Regions from separate parts of the Bordetella genomosp. 5 genome, predicted to be linked through region 2. Evidence: predicted binding sites of a transcription regulator. Region 2 holds the regulator's gene; the other holds the start of a gene.
The links. The regulator LexA, encoded in region 2, represses DNA repair genes until DNA is damaged. The targets are predictions, from matches to a motif close to ACTGTATNNNNATACAGT.

Region 1 (10,018 bases), on a different contig from region 2:
ACAAGAAGATCGGGATCATGTACGTGATCCTGGGCCTGGTGATGCTGCTGCGCGGTTTTGCCGATGCGCTGATGATGCGCGCGCAGCAGGCCGTGGCGTTCGGCGACAACATGGGCTACCTGCCGCCGCACCACTACGATCAGATCTTCACCGCGCACGGCGTCATCATGATCTTCTTCGTGGCCATGCCGCTGGTCACGGGTTTGATGAACTACATCGTGCCGCTGCAGATCGGCGCGCGCGACGTGGCCTTTCCGTTTCTCAACAACTTCAGTTTCTGGATGACGGCCGGCGGCGCGATGCTGGTGATGGCCTCGCTCTTCGTGGGCGAGTTCGCGCGGACCGGCTGGCTGGCCTATCCCCCCTTGTCGGGCATCCTGCACAGTCCGGACGTGGGGGTGGATTACTACATATGGGCGCTGCAGGTGGCCGGGGTGGGCACCCTGTTATCGGGGGTGAACCTGCTCGTGACCATCGTGAAGATGCGCGCGCCCGGCATGTCGCTCATGCGCATGCCGGTGTTCACCTGGACCTCGCTCTGCACCAACATCCTGATCGTCGCGGCCTTCCCCGTGCTGACCGCCGTGCTGGCGCTGCTCACGATGGACCGCTACGTCGGCACCAACTTCTTCACGGCGGATTTCGGCGGCAACGCCATGATGTACGTGAACCTCATCTGGATCTGGGGCCACCCCGAGGTCTACATCCTGATTCTGCCGGCCTTCGGCATCTTCTCCGAGGTGGTCTCCACCTACTGCCGCAAGCGCCTGTTCGGCTACGCGTCGATGGTGTACGCCACGGTGGTGATCACGGTGCTGTCGTACCTGGTCTGGCTGCATCACTTCTTCACGATGGGATCCGGGGCGAGCGTGAATTCGTTCTTCGGGATCACGACGATGATCATCTCGATCCCGACCGGGGCCAAGATTTTCAACTGGCTCTTCACGATGTACCGCGGCCGCATCCGCTTCGAAGTGCCGATGCTCTGGACGCTCGGCTTCATCGTGACCTTCGTGATCGGCGGCATGACCGGCGTGCTGCTCGCGGTGCCGCCGGCCGACTTCGTCCTGCACAACAGCCTGTTCCTGATCGCCCACTTCCACAACGTGATCATCGGCGGCGTGCTGTTCGGCCTGATGGCCGGCATCACCTACTGGTTTCCCAAGGCGTTCGGCTATCGGCTCGATCCGTTCTGGGGCAAGTGCTCGTTCTGGTTCTGGCTGGTGGGCTTCTACGTCGCCTTCATGCCGCTCTATGTGCTCGGGCTGATGGGCGTGACGCGCCGCGTCAACCACTTCGAAGACATGTCGCTGCAGATCTGGTTTCAGATCGCGGCCTTCGGCGCCATTCTGATCGCGATGGGCATCGCCAGCTTCCTGATCCAGCTGGTCGTGAGCTTCCGCCGCCGCGCGCAGCTGCGCGACACCACCGGCGATCCCTGGGACGGCCGCACGCTCGAGTGGTCGACCTCGTCGCCGCCGCCGCAATACAACTTCGCCTTCACCCCGCGCGTGCATGATCTGGACGCCTGGTGGCAGATGAAGCAATACGGCTACGAGCGCCCGCAATCCGGCTTCATTCCGATCCACATGCCCAAGAACACCTGGGCCGGCATCGTGCTGGCCGGGCTCTCCACCCTGCTCGGCTTCACGCTGATCTGGCACATGTGGCCGGCCGTGGTGCTCACCTTCGTGGCGCTGGTGCTGGTATCGATCGTTCACACCTTCAACTACAAACGCGATTACTACGTGCCGGCCAACGAAGTGGCCCGTTGCGAAGCCGATCGCACCTTGCTGATGGCCAACCATGTCTGATACCGCGGCTCACCTCACTCCCTCGGGCGCGCCGGCGGACCGGCCGCTCTTCTACATTCCCGAAGAACACCACCCTAAGAACGGCACGCTGCTCGGTTTCTGGGTCTACCTGATGAGCGACTGCCTCATCTTTGCGTGCCTGTTCGCCACCTACGGCGTGCTGGGACGCAACTATGCGGCCGGCCCCTCGGGCGCTGATCTGTTCGAGCTGGAGCTCGTGGCGCTCAACACCGCGCTGCTGCTGCTCTCGTCGATCACGTACGGCTTCGCCATGCTCGAGATGCGGCGCCGGCGCATCGGCGCCACGCAGGGCTGGCTGGCCGTGACCGGGCTCTTCGGTCTGGCCTTTCTGTGCGTCGAGATCTACGAGTTCCACCACCTGATCCAGCTGGGCGCGGGCCCGCAACGCAGCGCCTTCCTGTCGTCGTTCTTCGCGCTGGTCGGCACCCACGGTCTGCACGTGACGTTCGGCATCATCTGGCTGGTCGTGCTGATGCTGCAGGTGCAGCGGCACGGGCTGATCCTCGAAAACCGCCGGCGGCTGATGTGCCTGTCGATGTTCTGGCACTTCCTGGACCTGATCTGGGTGGGCGTCTTCACCTTCGTGTATTTGATGGGAGTCCTGCCATGAGCACCACCCGCAGCGATCACATGGGCAACCTGGAGTCGAGCCCGGATCCGCGCCACGTGACGCCTCACGGCGGCAGCGGCCATGGCCAGGGCGGCGGCCACGGTCACGCCGACCACGACGACGACGGCGGCGCGAGCCACGGCAGCTTCAAGAGCTACATGACGGGCTTCGTGCTCGCGGTGATCCTGACCGCCATCCCGTTCTGGCTGGTGATGAATCAGGTGTTCGAGAGTTCGCGCACCACGGCCCTCATCATCCTGGCCTTCGCGGCGGTGCAGATCGTGGTGCACCTGGTGTACTTCCTGCACATGGACACGAAGTCGGAGAGCGGTTGGAGTATGCTGGCGCTGATTTTCACGCTGGTGCTGGTCGTGATCACCCTGTCGGGTTCGATCTGGATCATGTATCACCTCAACAGCAACATGATGCCGATGGCCCCGCACGACATGCGCAACATGCCCTAGCGGACCTGGCGCACACGCGTCGTGCACGGGGGCCCGGCTGGGCCCCCGCCTTATTTCCAATAGCAGACATCTTGACCCGACCCGATTCCCTTCCGCCCCGCCCCGCCTCCGACGAGCCGCCCCGCCGCCCCCGCGGCACGCTCACCCTCGTGATCCTGGCCCTGATCGCCGCGTTCCTGTTCGCCGTGCTGTGCACGCTGGGCAAGTGGCAGGTGCAGCGTCTGGCCTGGAAAGAAAATCTGATCGCGCAGGTCGAAAGCCGCGTGCATGCGCCGGCCGTGCCGGCGCCGGCGCGCGCCGAGTGGGCCGGCCTGGACAATGCCAGTGCCGAGTATCGCCACGTGCAGGCGCAGGGCGTGCTGCGCCACGATCTTCAGACCCTGGTGCAGGCCGCGACCGAACTCGGCAGCGGCTACTGGGTCATGACGCCGCTGCAGCAGGCCGATGGCTCTCTCATCATGGTGAATCGCGGCTTCGTGCTGCCGGGCTGGCGCAAGCGCGCCCCCGAGGCCGGCACGAGCGAGCCCGTGAAGGTCGAGGGGCTGCTGCGCATGGGTGAAGGCCCCGGCGGATTCCTGCGCGAAAACGACGCCCAGGCCGACCGCTGGTATTCGCGCGACCTGCCCGCGATCGCCACGCGCCGTGGCATCGACCCGGCGCTGGTCGCCCCCTACTTCATCGACGCCGGCGCCAGCAGCGCCCGCGATCCCGAGACCGCGCCCGTCGGCGGTCTCACGGTGCTGAGCTTCGCCAACCACCACCTGGGCTATGCCATCACCTGGTTCGCGCTGGCGCTGATGGTGCTGGTGGGCGCGGGCATCGTCGCCCGCGAAGAATTGCGCACGCGCAGGCAGCAGCAGGCATCCGGGCGATAGAGAAGTGCCGCGGGGCGCGCCACGCGCCCCGTGCTCCGGCCTAGCCCGCCGGGGCGCCGGCTCGCAATTCGGCCTGCGGCAACCACACCGCGAAGGCCTCGAGCGACATGGGCTGGTCGAAGAAAAATCCCTGACCGCCCTGAATGCCGAGCTCGCGCAGGCGCACCACCTGCATGGCATTTTCGATGCCCTCGGCCACGACCCGCACGCCCCGGTATGCGCCCGCGTAGCGGGCCACGTCGAGCAGCGCCCGGTTTTCGTCGGGCGTGCCTAGCGCGGCGGTCAGCGATTGGTCGAGCTTGAGAAAATCGGGTTGGACGCGCGCCACGGTCTCGACGCCATTGAAACCGGTGCCGAAATCATCGACGCCGATCTTCACCCGGCCGTGCCGCACGCTGGCGAGCCGGGTCAGTGCGGCCTCGCTGTCCGGCAAGGCTTCGTCTTCGGTGAGCTCGATCCAGATGTCGGCCTGCGGCGGCAGGATCTGGTCGATCTCGGCCAGATGGGCATCGAAGCGGTCATCGAGCAGATAACCGGCCGGCACGTTGAACGACACATGAAAGCCGTCGGGCAGCCCGATGGCGGCCAGCGCGCTGGCCGCATGGACGAACACCTCCCGGCTCAGCACGGGCAGGCAGCCGAGCTCGCGCGCGATCGGAATGAAGCGTTCGGGGGGCACGTCGGTGCCATCGTCGAGGCGCCAGCGCATGAGCACCTCGGCCCCCACGCAATGGCCCGACTCCAGGGCCAGCATGGGCTGAAGCACCGCGCGAAACTGCGCCCGCAGGGCGGCATCGCGCCCCGCTGACTCGAGCATGGCGCGCAGCCCGACGGCGTCGGGTAGCGCGCGATTGCCTTCTTGTTCCTGCGTCACTCCCGGTCTCCTGTGTCCTTGCCACCGCGTGGCTGCCGTGCATTCGGCGCCGCGGGCCGGACCGGCGTGACCCTGGCGAGCGCAGGCCAAGCTTAACGCGTTGTGCGCGGGACTGCCGAGCGTGGCTCGATGCGAGGAGAAAAAAAAAGCGCCGACGAAGCGCGAGCTGGACGCGTGCCTGCTGCTCGTGCCTGCTGCGCGCGCTTCGCCTCACGCGGGCCGGCACCAGGATGGTGCGGGCCCGCCGCGGCTTATTGAAACGCCGTTTCAGTGAAGGTGCGCAGCTTGCGCGAATGCAGGCGTTCGGGCGCCATGTCGCGCAGCAGCTCGAGCGCGCGGATACCGATCTCCAGATGCTGGTTGACCTGGCGGCGGTAGAACGCGCTGGCCATGCCCGGCAGCTTGAGCTCGCCATGCAAGGGCTTGTCGGACACGCACAGCAGCGTGCCGTACGGCACGCGGAAGCGAAAGCCGTTGGCGGCGATGGTGGCCGACTCCATGTCGAGCGCGATGGCGCGCGACTGGGCGAAACGCTGCACCAGCTCGCCCTGGTCGCGCAGCTCCCAGTTGCGGTTGTCGATCGTGGCCACGGTGCCGGTGCGCATGATGCGCTTGAGGTCCCAGCCCGACAGCCCGGCCACCTCTTCGACCGCCTGTTCCAGCGCCACTTGGACTTCGGCCAGCGGCGGCACGGGCACCCAGGTCGGCAGGTCGGCGTCGAGCACGTGATCGTCGCGCACATAGCCGTGGGCCAGCACATAATCGCCCAGGCGCTGCGAATCGCGCAGGCCGGCGCAATGCCCCAGCATCAGCCAGGCGTGCGGGCGCAGCACGGCGATGTGATCGGTGATGGTCTTGGCGTTGGACGGTCCCACGCCGATATTGACCAGCGTGATGCCGGAATGATTCGGCCGGATCAGGTGATAGGCCGGCATCTGCGGCAGACGCACCGACGAGGCGTCGTTCGGTGCGCTTTCACCGCGGCGCGTGATGCGGTTGCCCGGCTCCACCAGCGCGTCGTAGTCGCCGCCACCTTCGGCCATCAGGGCCCGCGCGCGCGCGCAGAACTCGTCGACATAGAACTGGTAGTTGGTGAACAGCACGAAGTTCTGGAAATGCGACGGCGCCGTGGCGGTGTAGTGCTGCAGGCGATGCAGCGAATAATCCACCCGCGTGGCCGTGAACGGCGCCAGCGGTCGCGGCTCGCCTTCGCGGCCCTTCCAGGAGCCGTTCACGATGGCGTCGTCGGTGACGGCCAGATCGGGCACGTCGAACAGATCCCGCAGCGGCCGCTTCAGGCTTTCGAGGTGTTCGCCCTCGACATAGGCGCCATCGGGAAAGGCGAAGTGCAGCGGGATCGGCATGTCGGATTCGCCCACCTCGATCGGCACGCGGTGGTTCTGCAGCAGCTGGCCGAGTTGCTCGATCAGGTAGTCGCGGAACAGTAGCGGCTGGGTGATGGTGGTCTGGTAGCTGCCCGGCTCGGCCACATGCCCATAAGAAAGGCGGGTATCGATGGGATCGTAGGTGTCGACGCCCACCCGGACGGCGGGATAGCAGGCGCGAACCCGGGTTCGCAGGTCTTTGCCCTGCAGGACTTCCTGGAAGGCGTCGCGCAGAAAACCGGTATTGCGGGCGTAGATTTCGAGCAGGCGCTCCACCGCGCGTTCGGCGTCGTCGAAAGGCTCGAAAGGGATCGGGTCGGGGCTGTACAGAGGGGCTGCGGTCATGTTCCGGTCCATGGCCGACGCCGACGCGGCGCCGGTGGAGGGATTATGCCGCATGGCTCGCATCGCACCGCGTACATTCGCGCACATCGATGCAGCATTTCATTGCAAATGTAATGAAATACTATTGCATTACAATCGGACGGCGCTTCGATGACAGAATGCGCACTGCCGCCGGCTAGCACGTTGCAGCCATCACGCCCACTCCGATTTTTGAAGTGTCGCTAATGACTCCACCCACGCGAGAAGTCCGCCGACAATCCTCTGTGTTGTCTGCTTTGATCAGCGCCCCGCTTCTGGCGCTTTGTTTGACCACTTTCAGTGGCGCGGCCCAGGCCTCGCTGCACCCCACGGCCCGCTCCAACCTCAATGGTCTGGCGCTCGCCAACGAACCCACCGTTCCCACGCTGCGCGACCGCGTCGTGCAGGCCGGTCTGCAAGCCATCGGCACGCCCTATTCCTGGGGCGGCGATGATCCGCTCGACGGCTTCGACTGCAGCGGTCTGGTGCTGTTCGTGTACCGTGAAATCGCTGGCATGGATATGCCTCGCACGTCGCGTGCCCAGCGCAGCGCCGGCAAGAATGTCGCACGCACCCGCCTCAAGCCCGGCGACCTGGTGTTTTTCGCCACGCGCGGCCGCGGCGTGACCTCGCATGTGGGGATCTACATCGGCCAGGGCCAGTTCGTGCATGCGCCTTCGCGCGGTGCGAAGGTCCGTGTCGACCGCCTCGACAACACCTATTGGTCCAAGCGCTATCTGGGCGCGCGCGCCTATCTCGACGAGAGCACGCTCGACGGCGGCACCCTGGTGGCCGCCAAGGGCTGAGTCGGCAAAGCGACGCTTCGCGGCACGAAAAAAGCGGCGCAACGCCGCTTTTTTTACACCCTGCTTCTGTATTTTTTACCGCTCAGTGCACGCTGGTGCCGGCGGGCGGCGATTGGTCCAGGCCGAGCGCCGTTTCCCAACTGCGCAAGGGCACGCAGGTTTGCAGGCGCTGGATCGCGCGCTCGATGAGCGCCGGATGCAGTTCGTGGCCGATCGTGCTGGCGATGTCGAGGGTGGCATCGCCATGGAGTTCGTCGAGGCGCAACTGCGCCGCCTGGGCCAGCTGAACCGGCATCACGGGATCGGCCGCGCCATGCAGCAGATGGATGGTGGTGTAAGGCGGCGGCACCTTGGGCAGCTCGGCATAGCGCCCCGAGAAAGCCAGCACCCGGCCCGCCAGCGCTTCGTGCGCCTGCACGGCCTCGAGCGCCATGATGGCCCCCTGCGAGAAGCCCGCCAGCGCGGTGGCGGGGGGCAGCAGCTTGAAGCGCGCCTGGGCCTGGTGGATGTAATCCACCAGCGCCGGCAAGGCCTGCGCCACGCGTTCGGGGCGATTTTCGTCTGTGACGCCCTGCACCGAGAACCACTGGCGCCCGGCGCCGCCGCCCTCGAAGGGCGCGAAGCCCTCGGGGATCAGCACCGCGGCGGCGGGAAACGCCCGCCGGATGGCCTGTGCAAGCCCCTCGAGCCCCTCCGGCGTGCCGCCCACGCCATGCAACAGCACGAACAGCTGTTTGACCTCTCCGTCGGGGGTGGGCAGGAATTCGATGACGCGGGGCGAAGACATGATGCGCAAATCCAGGAACGGCCGGCGAACGGCCCAAGAAAACATTCTATACGTGTGCGCGCGGCGGATCCGGCCGGCGGACCGACCCAGGCGGCCGCCCATCCGGCGGGTGGCGCGGGCCACGCGGCACCCGGCGATGTGGGCCGTGGTCAAGGGAAGCCGCGCTTGGTTGCCAGTGGATTCGGACCCACGCTCAATTTTACTGTATATTTGTACAGTCCTATTCTGATGCTATGGATCGCCGCGCGCGACCCGCCCGCCGGCCATGCCTTCGCCCGAACTCATCCATCCCGCCCTGTGGCGCGCCACGCAATTGGCGCAGGGCAGTGCGCGCGCCGTGCCCACCGGCCATGCCGCGCTGTCGGCGCTGCTGCCCGACGAGGGCTGGCCGCAGGGCAGCCTCACCGAATTGCTGGCGCCTCATCCCGGCTGCGGCGAGCTGAGCCTGCTGCGTCCGGCACTGACCGCCCTGCCCGCCCATCGCGACATCGTCCTGCTGCAGCCGCCGTTCACGCCGCACATCACCACATGGATGCATTGGGGCCTGGATCCGCAGCGTCTGCTGTGGCTCACGCCCGCCTCGCCGCGCGACACGCTCTGGGCCGCCGACCAGGTGCTCAAGCACGGCAGTTGCGCCGCTCTGCTGTGCTGGCTGCCGCAGGTCCGGCCCGAGTCGCTGCGCCGGCTGCACCTGGCCGCGCAGGGCAGCGAAACCCTGTTCTTTGCCCTGCGGCCCGCCAATGCGGCCCAGCACGCCTCGCCGGCGCCCTTGCGGCTCGCGCTGGCGCCCGCCGCGGCCGGCCTGAGCGTGCAGGTGCTCAAGCGCCGCGGTCCGGTCTGCGACGTCACCCTGTATCTGCCTTTCGAAGAAAACACCGGCCGCCTGCTGCCCGCCGTACCGGCACAGCCGCTGCATTCCCCCTTGCCCCATGCGCCTCTGGATCGCCGTCTTCCTGCCACGCCTGCCGCTGGACGCCGCACGACCGCATTGGTCTGAGCAGCCCGAGCTGGTGTGCGCCGTGCTCGAACAAGAGCGCGTGATCGCCCTCACCCCGGCGGCGCGTGCGGCGGGCCTGCGCCTCGGCCTGCGCCGCGCCGGCGCGCTGGCGTTGTGTCCCGACGCGCTGCTGCTCGAGCGCGATCCGGCGGCCGAGGCCCGCACGCTCCAGGCCGCCGCGCTGTCCCTGCTGCAATACACGCCGCAGCTGGCCGTCCCCGACGGCGACAGCCTGCTGCTCGATGTGGGCGCGAGCCTGATGGTGTTCGGCGGCCCGCGCGCCCTCTACCGGCGTGTGCGCGACACCCTCGCGGCCCTGGACCTGCAGGCCGGCATCGCGGTGGCGCCGACCGCACGCGGTGCCTGGTTGCTGGCGCGCAGTCCGGGGCGGCGCCGGGTCTTGCGCGAACCGGCGCTCGCCCGCCGGCTCGATGCGCTGCCTCTCGTGCTGCTGCCCGAGGCCCAGCCCCGCCTGGCCTGGCTGCAGGGCCTGGGCTGCAAGCGCCTGGCCGACCTGCGGCGATTGCCGCGCGCGGGCCTGCAGCGGCGCAGTGATCCGGCGTTGCTGCGCGCGCTCGACGCCGCGTATGGCGATGCCGCCGAAGTCCACGCCTGGCTCACGCCGCCCGCGCATTTCGAGGCGCGCACCGAACTGATGGACTACGTGGAGCACGCCGAGGCGCTGTTGCATGTGAGCGGCCGCCTGACCGAACAACTGAGCGGCTGGCTGGGCGCGCAGCGGCTCGCGGTGCGCGCCATCACGCTCACGCTCGAACACGAACGAGGCCGTCACGCCCGCGATCCCTCGCAACTGCATCTGGCCATGGCCGAGCCGGTGTGGCAGAGCGCGCACCTGCGCGGCCTGCTGCGCGAACGCCTGTCGCGGCTCGAGCTGGCCGCGCCCGTGATAGCCGTCACGCTGTCCGCGCCGCTCACCGTCGACATGCCCGCGATCAGCACCACGCTTTTTCCCGAGCCGGGCGGCAACGCCACCGATCACGCCCGCCTGCTCGACCTGCTGT
Region 2 (10,018 bases):
GTCGAGCATCTCGCGCCACTCCATCTGCTGCATCAGAAATGCGGCGTCCATGGCGGTATTGCTCTCGGTCTGCAGGTCGATGCCGGCCTGTTCGCAAAGATAGCGGGCGCGCAGCAGCGGGTCGCGCAGCTGGCGGTAGGCTTCGTTGGCGCGCGCGGCCCACTGCATGGCGACGCGCCGCTCGGGTGCGCTGGCCGTCGCAAAGCGATCGGGGTGCACCCGCGCGGCCACCGTGCGCCACGCTTGCTCCAGCGCGGCGTCGTCGAGTGCATAGCGCGCGGGCAGCCCGAAAAGGCTGAAATGGTCGTCCGCGGCCATTACACCGTGAACGACTCGCCGCAACCGCAGCTCGCCTTCTCGTTGGGGTTCTGGAACTTGAAGCCCTCGTTGAGGCCTTCGCGGGCGTAATCCAGCTCGGTACCGTCGATGTAGGGCATGCTCTTCGGATCGACGAACACCTTCACGCCGAAACTTTCGAAGACCTGGTCTTCGGCCTGCACTTCATCGACATACTCGAGCTTGTACGCCATACCGGAACACCCGGTCGTGCGCACGCCCAGCCGCAGCCCGATACCCTTGCCGCGCTTTTGCAGATAGCGGCCGATATGGTTGGCCGCCTGTTGGGTCAGCGTAACGGCCATGTCAGTCTGCCGCCACGGCCTCGGTGGCGCCGTGCTTCGTCTTGTAATCCTGCACCGCCGCCTTGATGGCGTCTTCGGCGAGGATCGAGCAGTGAATCTTCACGGGCGGCAGCGCCAGCTCTTCGGCGATCTGGGTGTTGCGGATGTTGAGCGCTTCGTCGAGCGTCTTGCCCTTCACCCACTCGGTGACCAGCGAGCTCGAAGCAATCGCCGAACCGCAGCCGTAGGTCTTGAAGCGCGCGTCTTCGATGACACCCGATTCGCTCACCTTGATCTGCAGCTTCATCACGTCGCCACAGGCGGGCGCGCCGACCATGCCGGTGCCGATCGACTCGTCGCCCTTGTCGAACGAGCCCACGTTGCGGGGGTTTTCGTAGTGGTCCAGGACCTTGGTGCTGTATGCCATGATGTTTCTCCGAATTCTGTCGTTCTACGGTGTCGCGGACTACGCCGCGATCAGTGCGCCGCCCACTGCACGCTGTTGAGGTCGATGCCTTCCTGGGCCATCTCCCACAGCGGCGACATGTCGCGCAGCTTGCCCACGCGGCTCTTCAGCAGCTCGATGGTGAAGTCGACTTCTTCCTGGGTCGTGAAGCGGCCCAGCGTGAAGCGGATCGAGCTGTGCGCGAGCTCATCGTTACGGCCAAGTGCGCGCAGTACGTACGAAGGCTCCAGGCTGGCCGACGTGCAGGCGGAGCCGCTCGAGACCGCCAGCTCCTTGATCGCCATGATCAGGGACTCGCCTTCGACATAGTTGAAGCTGATGTTGAGGTTGTGCGGCACACGGTGTTCCATGTCGCCGTTCACGTAGGTTTCTTCGACTTGCGACAGACCGGCCAGCAGACGATCGCGCAGCATGCGCACGCGCTCGTTTTCGGTGCCCATCTCTTCGCGGGCGATACGGAACGCTTCGCCCATGCCCACGATCTGGTGCGTGGCGAGCGTGCCCGAACGGAAACCGCGCTCATGGCCACCACCGTGCATCTGCGCTTCGATACGGATGCGCGGCTTGCGGCGGACGTACAGCGCGCCGATGCCCTTGGGGCCGTAGGTCTTGTGCGCCGAGAACGCCATCAGGTCGACCTTGAGCTTCTGCAGATCGATCTCGACCTTGCCGGTCGCCTGGGCGGCGTCGACGTGGAAAATGATGCCCTTCTCACGGCAGATTTCGCCGATGGTCTCGATGTCCTGAATGACGCCGATCTCATTGTTGACCATCATCACGGACACGAGAATGGTGTCCGGACGCAGCGCCTGCTTGAACACCTCGAGGTCCAGCAGACCGTCGTCCTTGACGTCGAGGTAGGTCACCTCGAAGCCTTGACGCTCGAGCTCGCGACAGGTGTCCAGCACCGCCTTGTGCTCGGTCTTGAGCGTGATGATGTGCTTGCCGCGCTCGGCGTAGAAATTGGCCGCGCCCTTGATCGCAAGGTTGTCGGATTCCGTGGCGCCCGAGGTCCAGATGATTTCGCGCGGATCGGCGTTGACCAGCTTCGCCACTTCTTCGCGCGCCTTCTCGACCGCTTCTTCGGCGTCCCAGCCAAACGCATGGCTGCGCGATGCCGGGTTGCCGAAGTTGTCGTACAGCCAGGGGATCATTTTTTCGACGACGCGCGGATCGACCGGCGTGGTCGCGGAATAGTCGAGGTAGATGGGACGGTTGCTCATGGGGTACTACTCCTGCTTATACGGTGGCGTTGGCGGCGACGGTGGTACTGGGCGCATTGGCAGCATTGGCGCCCGCCCCCACTCGGTTGACCCGCACCGAACAGCCTTGTGCTTGATTGTTGGCTTCCTGCAGCTGGCGCACGCGTTGCTGGTCGACCAGATCCTGCAGCGAGACGGAATCCAGGTAATCGACCATCTTGCGATTCAGCGTGGCCCACAGCTCGTGCGTCATGCACTTGCCGGGCTTGCCATCATTGCCGCTGGTGCAGTCACGCTTGCCACCACAGCTGGTGGCGTCGAGCGGCTCGTCGACAGCGAAGATGATGTCGGCCACGGTGACGTTGCGCGCCAGACGGGCGAGCGAATAGCCACCGCCCGGGCCGCGCACGCTGTCCACGAGTTCGTGGCGGCGCAGCTTGCCGAACAGTTGTTCCAGATAGGAGAGGGAAATATTCTGGCGCTGGCTGATCGCCGCGAGAGTGACCGGGCCGCTATGCTGCCGCATAGCCAGATCGATCATGGCAGTCACGGCGAAACGCCCCTTGGTGGTTAACCGCATGGTAGGTTTCCTGTGAATCCGTTGAACACCCGGGCCACCCGGCAATGACGCGTGGACGGCGGGAGAGCGAATACTTGAGTAATTGCCTCAAGTATAGCAAATTCCCGAGTAAATCGCTAGGTATCTCGGCGGAAAAAAACCGCGCCCACAGCGCGGTTCGTATGCTTTCGGGGCCCCGCTCCGGAGGCTACCGGGGGGTCACTATCGAGGGCCGACCGACCAGTCGCGCCGATCGCCCCTGCCGAGCAGACACTGCGAAATAGCGGATACCGACCCGCCACCACCGCCCTGCCACTACCGGGGGACCGACACCGGCGCCCCCGACAGGCACCTCTATCAGGCAGCCTGATATTGGGTCGCGCGCTTGCGCACCATCTCCAGCACGCCCTGACAGGCATCCTCGAGATAGTCGAGCACCTTGCCGAAACCTTCCGGGCCGCCGTAGTACGGATCGGGCACGGTGGCTTCTTCGAACTCATTGGCAAAGCGCATCAGCAGCATCAGCTTGTGCTGGTAGGCCTTGGGGCACTGCTGCTGCAGGGCAGACAGGTTGTCCCAGTCCATTGCGAGGATCAGGTCGTAGTCGCGGAAGTCTTCCGCGGTCACCTGACGCGCTTCGCATTGCGAGATGTCGTAGCCGCGCTTGCGGGCAGCAGCCTGGGCCCGGGCATCCGGGGCTTCGCCGATGTGGAAGGCATGCGTGGCGGCGGAGTCGATCCGCACGACGTCGGCCAGTCCGGCGTCGCTCACCAGATGGCGGAACACACCCTCTGCGCTCGGCGAGCGGCAGATGTTGCCCATGCAAACGAAAAGTACCTTGGTCATCATGGCGTAAAGTCTGCGGGAAAACCCGGAATTTAGCAAGCTTTTTTTGCGTTCCACCAAGGATTGGACGGTCGTGCGAAAACATGGTTTTCCCTCGACTTTACAAACACTTAGCACGCAACGCTCGGGTGAAAGCTGATTGAAAACCGGCCCCTTTTTGTGCAGACACTCCTGACGGGGCCGGACCCCTATTTATCTGACCAAAAAGGCTGCCGCTTCAGCTTTGCGTAAGCAATAAATGAGGCCATTGCGCCATATCAAGGCCGCCCGGGAGGCATCTCGTTGCGGTGCGGGCAAGCCCTGCCCCGCCGCAACCGAGGCGCCACGGGCGCCCGGCCTGACGGACGGGCGCCCGCGGCAAGCGCATCAGGCTCCGTCGAGCAGGACGCGATTCTTCAGCGCGTTGAGGGCATCGCGCGCGGCCGCCGCCTGCTCGAATTCGAGGTTGCGGGCGTGATCGATCATCAGCTTTTCGAGGCGCTTGATTTCACGCGCCAGCGCCTTCTCGTCGGTCAGCAACGCGGCCGGCACCGCGTCCTCGAGCATGTCGTGGTTCGCGGGGGCCACCACGCCGTCGATCAGTTCGCGCACGGCCTTGCTCACGCCGCGCGCCGTGATGCCATGGGCCGTGTTGTGCTCGATCTGCTTGGTCCGGCGGCGCTCGGTTTCGTCGATGGCGCGGCGCATCGAATCCGTCACGCGGTCGGCGTAGAGGATCGCGCGGCCGTTCAGATTGCGCGCGGCGCGGCCGATGGTCTGAATCAGGCTGCGCTCCGAGCGCAGAAAGCCTTCCTTGTCGGCGTCCAGAATCGCGACCAGCGACACCTCCGGAATATCCAGGCCCTCGCGCAGCAGGTTGATGCCCACCAGCACATCGAACGTGCCCAGACGCAGGTCGCGGATGATCTCGACGCGCTCCACCGTATCGATGTCGGAGTGCAGATAACGCACCTTGATGCCATGCTCGCTGAGGTAGTCGGTCAGGTCTTCGGCCATGCGCTTGGTCAGCGTCGTGACCAGCACGCGTTCCTGCGCCTGCACGCGGATGCGGATCTCGCCCAACAGGTCATCGACCTGGCTGTGCGCCGGCCGAATCTCCACGATGGGATCGACCAGGCCGGTGGGCCGCACCACCTGCTCGACCACGTTGTCGGCATGCTCTTTTTCGTACGCCGCCGGCGTGGCAGAGACGAACGTGCACTGGCGCATGCGCGCCTCGAACTCTTCGAGCTGCAGCGGCCGGTTGTCGAGCGCCGACGGCAGGCGGAAGCCATACTGCACGAGCGTATCCTTGCGCGCCCGGTCACCCCGAAACATGCCGCCCAGCTGGCCGATGGTCACATGGCTCTCGTCGATGAACATCAACGCGTCGGCCGGCAGGTAATCGATCAGGGTGGGAGGCGGTTCACCAGGCGCCGCGCCCGACAGATGCCGCGAGTAGTTTTCGATGCCCTTGCAGAAGCCCAGCTCTTGCAGCATTTCGAGGTCGAAGCGCGTGCGCTGCTCCAGCCGCTGCGCCTCCACGAGCTTGCCCTCACGCGTGAAGAACGCCAGGCGTTCGCGCAGCTCTTCCTTGATGGTCTCGATGGCACGCAGCACCGTTTCGCGCGGCGTCACGTAATGCGAGCCGGGGTAGACGGTGAAGCGCGGCACCTTCTGGCGCACCTTGCCGGTAAGCGGATCGAACAGCTCCAGCGTTTCGATCTCGTCGTCGAACAGCGTGACGCGCAGCGCCAGCTCCGGGCTTTCGGCCGGAAAGATATCGATGGTCTCGCCGCGCACACGGAACGCGCCGCGCGTGAAGTCCGCATCGTTGCGCGTGTATTGCATCGCCACGAGCCGCGCGAGCACCTCGCGCCGCGACACGCGGTCTCCGGCGCGCAGGATCAGCACCATCGCGTGGTAATCACCCGGATTACCGATACCGTAGATACACGACACCGTGCCCACGATCACCGTATCGCGGCGCTCGAGCAGGCTCTTGGTCGCCGACAGCCGCATCTGTTCGATGTGTTCGTTGATCGAGGAGTCCTTCTCGATGAACAGATCGCGCGTGGGCACGTAGGCTTCGGGTTGGTAGTAGTCGTAGTACGAAACGAAGTACTCGACGGCGTTTTTCGGAAAGAACTCGCGCATCTCGGCGTAAAGCTGCGCGGCGAGCGTTTTGTTGGGCGCGAGCACCAGCGCCGGACGACCCAGACGCGCGATCACGTTGGCCATCGTGTAGGTCTTGCCCGAGCCCGTGACGCCCAGCAAGGTCTGGTACATCAGGCCGTCTTCGACTCCCTGCACCAATCCGGCGATGGCGTCCGGCTGATCGCCCGCGGGCGGATACGGCTGGTAGAGCTGGAAGGGGCTGTTCGGGAAATCGACGTATCCAGGAGCGGTCATGCTAGACTGTCCTTGAGGGTAAACCCCCCATTATCCATAGCACCTCGGTGTGCGTCCATCCCACTCAATCTTGTCCCATGAGCACCCTTTTCGATTCCGTCGAACTCGCGCCGCGCGACCCCATTCTTGGCCTGAACGAGCAGTACAACGCCGATACCCGCCCCGGTAAAGTCAACCTGGGCGTGGGCGTGTACTACGATGATGAGGGACGCATCCCCCTGCTGGGCGCCGTCCGCAAGGCCGAGATCGCCCGCATCGAAGCCGCCGCCGCACGTGGCTACCTGCCGATCGAAGGGATCGCCGGCTACAACAAGGGCGCGCAGGCGCTGCTGCTGGGCAATGATTCCAAGCTCGCCGCCGAAGGCCGCGTGCTGACGACCCAGGCACTGGGCGGTACGGGTGCCCTCAAGATCGGCGCCGACTTCCTGCGTCAGCTGCTGCCGCAGTCGCAAGTGTTGATCAGCGACCCGAGCTGGGAAAACCACCGCGCGCTGTTTGAGCGCGCCGGGTTCACCGTCGGCACCTACCCCTATTACGACGCCAGCACCCGCGGCCTGAACTTCGACGCCATGCTCGCCGGCCTGCAGGCCGCGCCCGAGAAGACCGTCGTGGTGCTGCACGCGTGCTGCCACAACCCCACCGGCGTGGATCCCACCGCCGAGCAGTGGAAGCAGATCGCCGATGTCGTGAAGGCGCGCAACCTCGTGCCCTTCCTCGATATCGCCTACCAGGGCTTCGGCGAAGACCTCGAGCAGGACGCCGCCGTGGTGCGCATGTTCGCCGACCTCGGCCTCACCATGTTCGTGAGCTCGTCGTTCTCGAAGTCGTTCTCGCTGTATGGCGAGCGCGTCGGCGCCCTGACCGTGATCGCCGGCAACAAGGACGAGGCCACGCGCGTCCTGAGCCAGCTCAAGCGCGTCATCCGCACCAACTACTCCAACCCGCCCACCCACGGCGGCACCGTGGTCTCGACCGTGCTGAACACGCCCGAGCTGCTGGCCGAATGGAAGCAGGAACTCGCCGGTATGCGCGATCGCATCCGCGAAATGCGCAAGCAGCTGGTCGCCAAGATCGCCGAGGCCGGCGCCACCCAGGACTTCAGCTTCGTGCTGCGTCAGCGTGGCATGTTCTCGTACTCGGGCCTGACCTCGGCCCAGGTCGACCGTCTGCGCGAAGAGCACGGCGTGTACGCCGTCTCCAGCGGCCGCATCTGCGTGGCCGCGCTCAACAGCCGCAACATCGACGTCGTGGCCCGCGCCATCGCCGCCGTGCTGAAGTAAGCAGCTGCCTCCGAGGCCCGCGCGAGCGGGCCAACGAACCGAAGCCCACCCTCGCGGTGGGCTTTTGTTTGGGCGTCCGTCCCGTGGACTTGCTTTTTTCGGTATCGTCCCCCAGAATCACGCTGTATATACATACAGTCCGCATCTGGCGGATCATCGCCATGGCCACGAAACTCACGGAACGCCAGCAGGAAATCCTCAACCTCATCCGGCAAACCGTCGCCCGTACCGGTTTTCCGCCCACGCGCGCCGAGATCGCGCAGGCGCTGGGATTCCGCTCGCCCAACGCCGCCGAGGATCATCTGAAGGCGCTGGCACGCAAGGGCGCAATCGAGCTCACCGCCGGCGCCTCGCGCGGCATCCGCCTGAAAGACGCCGAGCCGGATGCCAGCGCACGTCAGCCGATGCTGCCCATGCCCAGCCTGTCGCAGCTGCTGCTGCCGCTGGTGGGCCGCGTGGCCGCCGGCAGCCCCATCCTGGCGGCCGAGCACGTCGAGCGCGAGGTCGGCGTCGACCCGGGCCTGTTCGCGCAAACCCCGGATTACCTGCTCAAGGTGCGCGGCATGAGCATGCGCGATGTCGGCATCCTCGAGGGCGACCTGCTCGCGGTCAAGCGCGCCTCCGAGGCCCGCAACGGTCAGATCGTCGTCGCCCGACTCGGCGACGAAGTCACGGTCAAGCGTCTGCAGTGCCAGAATGGCCGCATCGAGCTGCTGCCCGAGAATCCCGACTTCAGCCCGATCATCGTCGGCCGCGAAGACGAATTCGCCCTCGAAGGCATCGCGGTCGGCCTCATCCGCACGCAAGCGCTGCACTAGGCGCTCAGCGGCAGGCTCACCCGAGCCGCTCCGCCCCAATGAGCAAAGGCCCACGCACCGCGTGGGCCTTTTGCTTGCGCATTTTGTTTGTGCCGTGTGCTCGTGCCTTGCGCTTGCCTTGTGCTCGTGCCTTTGGCTTGTGCCTTGTGCTTTTGCCTTGTGCTTGTGGTCTCGCTCGTGCCTTTGCTACCGCGTCGCCTGCGTGCTTCAGCGGCCGGCCTGCCACCTGGCGTGCGCCGCCGGCCAGGCCTGCTCCGCATTCACTGCCAGCGGCGGGGATTCGCCCCGCAACAGCACCGACTCGAGGCTGTCGAGCGCGCTCATGCCATTGCGCAGATTTGCGTCGGCGGTATGGCCGGCGAGGTGCGGCGACACGAGCACCCCAGGCAGTTTCAACAAGGGGTGATCCGCGTCCAGGCGCCGCTCGCGCACGACATCGAGCGCAGCCCCGGCCAGATGCCCGCCGCGCAGGCGTTCCACCAAGGCGTCCTGATCGATGACCTCGCCGCGCGACACATTCACCAGCCAGGCATCGCGGCGCATCGCCGCGAGAAACGCGGCGTCGACGAGGCCCCGGGTCTGCGCGTTCAGCGCCACACAGGGCAGGACGAACTGACAGGCCTGCGCCAACGCCTCCGGCGAGGCGGGCCTGACCCAGGCGGGCAGCCGGGCGGGATCCCGGGTGCTGACATACACCTCCATGCCGAAGCCAAAATGCAGCATCGGCGCCAGCGCCGCGGCAATCGCGCCATAGCCCAGGATGCCGGCCCGACGGCCGTACAACTCCAGCGCCCGGCCAGAATAGCGGCTGCGCGTCTCGTCCCAGCCCGCCTCGTGCATGGCGGCGTCGATGCGAGACTGCTCGCGCGCCAGCATCAACATGCGCATGACCGCGAATTCCGCCACGCTGCGCGCGTTGCCGCCCGGCACGTTGCTGACCAGCACGCCGTGTTCGGAGCAGGCGGCCAACGGCACCACGTCGAGCCCCACGCCATGGCGGGCTACCATGATGAGGCGCGGCGCCAGCGTGCACAGGTCCTCGGGCAGATCATCGCGCGCGATCACGGCGTGCGCGTCCCTTAGCGCGACGCGCAGACTGGCCTCGCCGGGATCCAGCGCCACCCGGAAATCGAACAAGGCACGCGCGCGCGTCATCGCCTCCGGCGCCAGCGCACGCGTGCTCACCACGACATAGGGCTGAGCCTTCAATCGAGTGCCACTCCGAGTTGCTCGACGACCTTGCCCCACTTGTCGGTCTCGGAACGCACGTAGTCGGCGAACTGCTGCGGCGTTCCGCCCACGGCCTCGGCCCCTTCGCTCTGGAGCTTCTGCTTGATGACGGGCTCGGCCAGCACGGCGTTCACGTCGGCGTTGATGCGTGCCACGATCTCGTCCGGCGTGCGCTTGGGCACGAAATAGCCGAACCAGGAGCCCAGCGCGAACTTCGGATAGCCGCTTTCAGCGACCGTCGGTACGTTGGGCAGGCTGGGCGATCGGCGTTGCGTGGACACGGCCAACGGCACCAGCGCGCCAGAGCGCAGATGCCCCATGACCGAAGGGATGGTCGCGAACATGAATTGCACGCGGCCGCCCAGCAGATCGTTCAGCGCATCGGCGCCCTTGTAGGGAATGTGCGTCACTTCCACGCCCGCCTGTTGCGCGAACGTGGCGCATGACAGATGCGCCGCGGTGCCCACGCCGGTCGAGGCGCAGTTGTAGCCATTGGGCTTGGCCTTCATGCGCTGCACCAGTTCCGCCAGCGTCTTCACGTTGCTCGACGGGTGCACCACCAGAACGTTCGGCACGTCGGCGACGAGCACCACCGGCTTGAGATCC

Region 1: the regulator LexA is predicted to act here: its motif matches at 8,201-8,218, upstream of imuA (translesion DNA synthesis-associated protein ImuA).

What each region holds. Positions count from the first base shown of each region.
Region 1 covers NZ_NEVP01000010.1:56,135-66,152, forward strand. Annotated here, with positions in the region: gene cyoB (cytochrome o ubiquinol oxidase subunit I) at 1-1,814, shown strand, start outside; gene cyoC (cytochrome o ubiquinol oxidase subunit III) at 1,807-2,445, shown strand; gene cyoD (cytochrome o ubiquinol oxidase subunit IV) at 2,466-2,909, shown strand; gene CAL25_RS15755 (SURF1 family protein) at 2,981-3,784, shown strand; gene CAL25_RS15760 (EAL domain-containing protein) at 3,825-4,658, opposite strand; gene CAL25_RS15765 (AMP nucleosidase) at 4,910-6,388, opposite strand; gene CAL25_RS15770 (C40 family peptidase) at 6,613-7,212, shown strand; gene ypfH (esterase) at 7,295-7,999, opposite strand; gene imuA (translesion DNA synthesis-associated protein ImuA) at 8,265-8,996, shown strand; gene CAL25_RS15785 (Y-family DNA polymerase) at 8,929-10,018, shown strand, end outside.
Region 2 covers NZ_NEVP01000004.1:104,624-114,641, reverse strand. Annotated here, with positions in the region: gene hscB (Fe-S protein assembly co-chaperone HscB) at 1-318, opposite strand, end outside; gene iscA (iron-sulfur cluster assembly protein IscA) at 318-641, opposite strand; gene iscU (Fe-S cluster assembly scaffold IscU) at 643-1,047, opposite strand; gene CAL25_RS06030 (IscS subfamily cysteine desulfurase) at 1,098-2,309, opposite strand; gene iscR (Fe-S cluster assembly transcriptional regulator IscR) at 2,326-2,868, opposite strand; gene CAL25_RS06020 (low molecular weight protein-tyrosine-phosphatase) at 3,205-3,696, opposite strand; gene uvrB (excinuclease ABC subunit UvrB) at 4,060-6,084, opposite strand; gene CAL25_RS06010 (amino acid aminotransferase) at 6,162-7,364, shown strand; gene lexA (transcriptional repressor LexA) at 7,526-8,182, shown strand; gene CAL25_RS06000 (NAD(P)-dependent oxidoreductase) at 8,390-9,391, opposite strand; gene CAL25_RS05995 (Bug family tripartite tricarboxylate transporter substrate binding protein) at 9,388-10,018, opposite strand, start outside.